2 linked regions of the Hahella chejuensis KCTC 2396 genome follow. The protein of the gene in region 1 binds, or shares a complex with, the protein of each later gene. Links are inferred from orthologs where the notes say so. Each region holds a gene or a part of one and is shown on either strand. Other genes may lie near its edges.

What was found.
Region 2: the proteins of tig (region 1) and rpsG are in contact, whole or in part, in a crystal structure (PDB 3GTY), measured with the Thermotoga maritima proteins. The link is inferred for Hahella chejuensis KCTC 2396 from one-to-one orthologs. Residues at the interface, in WP_004081061.1 of Thermotoga maritima: Glu122, Val124, Val129, Leu130, Tyr133, Glu188, Gly259, Ile262, Tyr263, Glu266, Ser270, Glu273, Gln274, Glu277, Arg308, Gln311, Ile312, Ser315, Tyr316, Glu325, Arg329, Arg336, Leu363, Phe366, Trp367, Arg373, Leu377, Arg381, Leu384, Glu387; in WP_004081843.1 of Thermotoga maritima: Lys34, Lys52, Lys55, Glu59, Arg62, Gln63, Glu66, Asn67, Lys69, Val71, Arg95, Ala109, Lys110, Lys111, Gly112, Arg113, Pro114, Glu117, Glu121, Ile124, Ala125, Tyr127, Asn128, Asn129, Thr130, Gly131, Lys135, Asp139, Arg142, Met143.

Annotation. Positions count from the first base shown.
Region 1 is NC_007645.1:2,208,415-2,211,573, reverse strand. The notes cover bases 296-3,135. They hold tig (trigger factor), read right to left. Parts: upstream 2,466-3,135; coding sequence 1,125-2,465; downstream 296-1,124. Other genes in these bases: clpP (ATP-dependent Clp endopeptidase proteolytic subunit ClpP), read right to left, coding at 375-1,016; clpX (ATP-dependent Clp protease ATP-binding subunit ClpX), read right to left, coding at 296-297. Outside these bases: more of clpX, read right to left, coding at 1-295. UniProt on the Bacillus subtilis protein: Involved in protein export. Acts as a chaperone by maintaining the newly synthesized protein in an open conformation. Functions as a peptidyl-prolyl cis-trans isomerase.
Region 2 is NC_007645.1:6,347,429-6,350,612, reverse strand. What follows is about bases 1-2,865. They hold rpsG (30S ribosomal protein S7), read left to right. Parts: upstream 1-1,130; coding sequence 1,131-1,601; downstream 1,602-2,865. Other genes in these bases: fusA (elongation factor G), read left to right, coding at 1,619-2,865; rpsL (30S ribosomal protein S12), read left to right, coding at 669-1,043; rpoC (DNA-directed RNA polymerase subunit beta'), read left to right, coding at 1-534. Also shown: more of fusA, read left to right, coding at 2,866-3,184.

The sequences.
Region 1 (3,159 bases):
GTAATGATTGTAGACCGCAACAGCCAACGCAAGCTTGGCTCGGGTCTGACCAATTACATAGTCATCCAACGTTTCCTTGATTTCGTGAGGTGTGGGCAACCTGTCGCTGCTGTCACTGGTGGTCGCTTCCTGAATCTCTTCGCGGATAATGTCGTTGCACAGATCTACGCACTCATCGCAAATAAATACAGACGGACCGGCGATCAGCTTGCGAACCTCATGTTGGCTTTTCCCGCAAAAGGAGCAATACAGCAATTTTCCGCTGTCTTCGCCCTTTCCGCTTCTTTCATCAGCCATCAAACTACCCCTAAATTAATTCAATACATGTAAGACGGGTTTAGTTAGTCTTACGTATTTACCATACACCAAGTATGCTAACCAACCACCCGTTTATCAAGCACGGAGTCTATCAGGCCATAATTTTTAGCCATCTCCGCATCCATGAATTTATCCCGGTCAGTGTCACGAGCGATCGTCTCAATATCTTGCCCTGTATGCTTGGAGAGGATGTTGTTCAGTTTCTCGCGCAACAACAAAATTTCCTTTGCATGTATCTCAATATCGGAAGCTTGCCCCTGCAGACCGCCCAGCAATGGCTGGTGGATCATCACGCGAGAGTGCGGCAAACAATAACGCTTTCCAGCCGCACCGCCGCTTAAGAGTAAAGCGCCCATACTCGCCGCTTGTCCAATGCACATCGTAGAGACGTCAGGCTTAATAAATTGCATGGTGTCGTATATTGACAATCCCGCGGTCACGGAACCGCCGGGAGAATTGATGTAGAGATGAATATCTTTGTCCGGGTTCTCTGACTCCAGGAACAACAACTGCGCCACCACCAAGTTAGCCATATGGTCTTCAACTTGGCCGACCAAAAAAATGATCCGCTCCTTCAATAGCCTCGAGTAGATATCGTAGGATCTTTCGCCGCGCGCGGTTTGCTCAACCACCATAGGCACCAGAGCATTGGCTATTTCTAATTTATTCATCATTGTTGCGTTGTCGTCGCGAGCCATTTTTATCAGAACTCCATTGCTTTCTATAAAAGACAAACAGCCGGACGTTACCGGCTGTTTGTCATTCTAGCTTAATTTGCTGGCTTTTTTAGCGCAAGACCGCGTTTTTTATTCCGCGCTTTGCTCCCCGTCTTCCGCTTGCTCAGCGGGAGCCGTTCTTGGCTTGACAGCGTCTTCGTATGATACGGACTTAGTTTCGATCTTCGCTTTGTCGGCCACAAAGTCCACCACTACGTCTTCCAGAACTACAGACTGCATTTGAGCCTTCTGCTCAGGATTGCTCATATACCAGCTAACGACTTGCTCAGGCTCCTGATAGCTGGACGCCAGCTCACGAATTTTCGCTTCGATCTGCTCTTCAGTCGCTTCAAGATTGTTATCTTTTACTACTTGCGCAAAAATCAAACCAGTCTTAACGCGTTTGACCGCCTGATCCTTAAACAGTTCCGCAGGTAACTGCGAAGCTTTCATTTGACCGCCGCCAAAGCGCTGAACAGCATCTTCGCGCATTCTGTTAACTTCAGAGTCAACAAGAGCGGACGGCACTTCAAATTCGCTCAAGCCCAGCAACTGGTCAACCACTTGCTGTTTAACTTTGTTTGCGATCGCAAATCTTGCTTCACGCTCCATGTTTTTGCGAATTTCGACTTTGAAAGCCTCTTCTCCGCCTTCCTGCACTCCGTACTGTGCAAAAAATTCATCATTAATTTCGGGCAGCTCAGAACGTTCAACCTTGCTTACTTTCACTTCAAACTGAGCGAGCTTACCTTTCAGGTTTTCTGCGTGATAGTCTTCAGGGAAAGTCAGATCCAGCGTTTTTTCATCACCAGCTTTCAACCCCACCAAACCGTCTTCAAAACCAGGAATCATTCGCTGGGAGCCGATAACGATCTGTGCATTTTGCGCAGAACCGCCTTCGAACGCTTCGCCATCAATCATGCCTTTGAAGTCGATAGTCAGACGGTCGCCCTCAGCAGCTGCGTCTTCGCTGTCTTTCCATTCAGAAGACTGCTGACGCAGTTTTTCGATCATGCTGTCTACATCGGCATCAACGATTTCAAAGTCTTCTTTTTCAACGCTGATGGAGGAGAGGTCGCCAATGGACACTTCAGGATAGATTTCGAAAGTAGCGATAAACTCCAGATCTTCGCCATCTTCAATTTTCTTAGGTTCGAACTTGGGATAGCCAGCGGGGTTCAGGTCTTCTTTCTGAAGCGCCTCAACATAAGCGTCGCGCATCATTTCGCCGATAACTTCCTGGCGCACGCCTTCTCCGTAGCGCTTCTTGACCACGCTCATCGGTACTTTGCCGGGACGGAAACCATTCATGCGGACAGTACGAGCAGTTTTCTGCAAACGCTTCTCTACTTCCGAGTTAACTTGAGTTGCCGGCACACCAATTGTCATTCGACGCTCGATAGAAGAGGTCGACTCTAGCGAAACTTGCATGATAATCCTCGATTCTGATACGCAACTTAAAAAAGTGGAGGCAAATATTACGGAGCCCCGACTGCTTTAGCAAGTAGAGAATACAAACAAGGAGCTTCGCAATTATTAAAAAATTAACATGGTGCGAAAGGAGAGACTCGAACTCTCACACCTTTCGGTACTGGAACCTAAATCCAGCGCGTCTACCAGTTCCGCCACTTTCGCACTATAAGAGGTAGTTTTTCTGCAAAATACATCAAAACTTTTTAACAAGCCCTAAAGCTTGAGAGGAATGGGGTGGACGAAGGGGATCGAACCCTCGACCGCAGGAATCACAATCCTGAGCTCTACCGACTGAGCTACGTCCACCACAAATGCTTCGCTACCTAAGGCCACCACTTTAAAGCATGGCGCGCCCGGCAGGACTCGAACCTGCAACCCTCGGCTTAGAAGGCCGATGCTCTATCCGGTTGAGCTACGGGCGCTCTATATTCGCGAATCCTTGCGAATTACCACCTTAAACCGTGATCACTCACTGAGTAAAGTGGTCGGGGTAGAGAGATTCGAACTCCCGACATCCTGCTCCCAAAGCAGGCGCGCTACCAGACTGCGCTATACCCCGCTCTTAGTGAGACCAGGCGTCTCAGCGAAAGCTGGCGCGAATAATACTCGTGGCGCCCACCATCGTCAACCATCAATTTGAAAATACTTAAAA
Region 2 (3,184 bases), 4.1 Mb from region 1 along the record:
GACATTCTGAGGTTGCTGGGGGTTGGTGAGCTGGCTAAGTACATCATTAACGAAATTCAGGATGTATACCGTCTTCAAGGCGTTGTTATAAATGATAAGCATATTGAAGTTATCGTACGCCAGATGATTCGTAAGGTTGATGTGTTGAGTTCTGGGGATACCACTCTCATTAAAGGAGATCAGGTTGAGCTGGTGAAACTTCTGGAAGAGAACGAGAAGGCTGGAGAAGAGGCGAAGATGCCTGCGCGGTACGAACGAGTATTGCTAGGTATAACTAAAGCGTCTTTGGCGACAGAAAGCTTCATTTCTGCTGCATCGTTCCAGGAGACTACTCGCGTTCTGACAGAAGCGGCCGTAACTGGTAAGCAGGATCATCTACGTGGTCTGAAAGAAAACGTAGTTGTAGGTCGACTTATTCCTGCTGGAACTGGGTCTGCTTACCATCAGGAGAGAAGACGCAAGCGCATGCAGAAGGAAGGTGGCGTTAGCGCAGCAGATGTTGTTCAGGCGTTGAGCGCAGAACTGAATAAATAATCTGCAATGTCGAAGGCGGCTGGTGGTTTTTTAGCCTCAGTCGCCTTGACTCGTTGAATGGGCGTCAGTACACTTGGCGCCCTTATTATAGTTGGGCACTAAATATCTATCTGTTGTTAACGGAGTAAGCTTGAATGGCAACCATTAACCAATTGGTACGCAAGCCTAGAAGCCGTAAAGTCGCGAAAAGCGATGTTCCAGCGCTTCAAGGTTGTCCGCAGCGTCGCGGCGTATGTACCCGTGTATATACGACTACCCCGAAAAAGCCGAACTCAGCTTTGCGGAAAGTGTGTCGTGTTCGTTTAACAAATGGTTATGAAGTAACCTCTTACATTGGTGGTGAAGGTCATAACCTGCAAGAGCATAGTGTTGTGTTGATCCGCGGCGGCCGGGTAAAAGACTTGCCAGGCGTGCGATACCACACCGTGCGTGGAACCTTGGATACTGCTGGCGTAAACGATCGTAGACAGGGTCGTTCTAAGTACGGCGCCAAGCGTGGCAAGTCTTGATAATAGTTGTTGGATAAGAGTAAGGCTGGCTGGCTTTTAGTCATGTCAGATTTACCTGAAGACCTTTTTTATTTTTGAGGGCTTATCATGCCAAGAAGAAGAGTCGCTGCGAAGCGTGAAATCCTGCCGGATCCTAAGTTCGGAAGTAAGAAACTGGCTAAGTTCATTAACCACGTAATGGAAAGTGGTAAGAAGTCAGTAGCGGAGCGTATTGTTTATGGTGCTCTGGATATTGTGTCCAACAAAGCCAAAAAAGAGCCAATTGAAACATTTGAACTTGCTCTGGAAAACATTCAGCCTTTGGTTGAAGTTAAGTCCCGTCGTGTAGGTGGCGCTACATATCAGGTGCCTGTAGAAGTTCGACCATCTCGTCAAATGGCGCTGTCTATGCGCTGGTTGGTTGAGTACTCCCGTAAGCGTGGTGAGAAGTCTATGGCTGCACGTCTGGCGGCTGAGATGCTGGAAGCTGCTGAAGGCCGTGGGGCTGCTGTCAAGAAGCGTGAAGACGTCCATCGTATGGCGGAAGCTAATAAGGCTTTCTCCCATTACCGTTTTTAATTTTGGAGTAATTAATCGTGGCACGTAAAACTCCCATAGAGCGCTACCGTAATATCGGTATTTGTGCTCACGTTGACGCAGGTAAAACCACGACAACGGAGCGTGTTTTGTTTTATACCGGTCTTTCTCATAAGATTGGTGAGGTGCACGACGGCGCAGCAACAATGGACTGGATGGAGCAGGAGCAGGAGCGCGGAATTACTATTACTTCCGCTGCGACGACTTGTTTTTGGGCTGGCATGCAGCAGCAGTTTGATCAGCACCGTGTCAATATCATTGATACTCCTGGGCACGTTGACTTTACCATCGAGGTAGAGCGCTCTCTGCGTGTACTTGACGGTGCGGTAGTCGTACTTTGTGGTTCTTCCGGTGTTCAGCCTCAGACAGAGACCGTATGGCGTCAAGCTAACAAGTACGAAGTTCCTCGCATGGTGTTTGTGAATAAGATGGACCGTGCGGGCGCCAACTTTGAGCGCGTCGTTAAACAGTTGAAAGATCGTTTGGGCGCTACTCCTGTGCCTCTTCAGATGACTATTGGTGCTGAAGACGAGTTTAAGGGGGTGGTTGATCTGGTTAAGATGAAGTCGATCATCTGGAACGAAGCCGATCAAGGCATGACTTTTGAGTATCAGGAGATTCCTGCTGATCTTCAGGAGAAATGCGCCAAGCTTCGTGAGCAATTAGTTGAAGCTGCTGCTGAAGCTAATGACGACTACATGAACAAGTATCTGGAAGAAGGCGAGTTAACTGAGGAAGAGATTAAAGCTGGCATTCGCGCTCGCACCTTGGCTAACGAGATTGTTCCAGTATTGGGCGGTTCTGCATTTAAGAACAAGGGTGTTCAGGCTGTGCTTGACGCTGTCATTGAGTACCTGCCATCGCCGACAGAAGTTAAGGCAATCGAAGGTATTCTGGATGACGGAGAAACTGTCGCAGTACGTAAGTCTGACGATAATGAGCCGTTTTCTGCCTTGGCGTTTAAGATTGCTACGGATCCATTTGTTGGGACGCTCACGTTTATTCGTGTTTACTCCGGTGTTCTGGAGTCTGGCACGGGTGTTTATAACCCTGTTAAGAGTAAAAAAGAGCGGATCGGTCGGATGGTGCAAATGCACTCTAACAACCGTGAAGAGATCAAAGAAGTTCGCGCTGGCGATATTGCGGCGATGATTGGTCTTAAGGATGTTACAACTGGTGATACTTTGTGTGATCCAAATAACATTATTACTCTGGAGCGTATGGAGTTCCCTGATCCAGTAATTTCTGTTGCGGTAGAGCCTAAGTCTAAGGCGGATCAAGAGAAGATGGGTATCGCTTTGGGCAAGCTTGCTCAAGAAGATCCATCTTTCCGCGTTAAGACTGATGAGGAAACTGGGCAAACTATTATCTCAGGAATGGGCGAGTTGCACCTTGATATTATCGTTGACCGTATGCGTCGCGAGTTCAAGGTTGAGGCTAATATTGGTAAGCCTCAAGTGGCGTACCGTGAGGCTATTCGCAATACCTGCGAAATCGAAGGTAAATTTGTTCGTCAGTCCGGTGGTCGTGGTCAGTATGGTCACGTCTGGATCAAATTTGAGCCG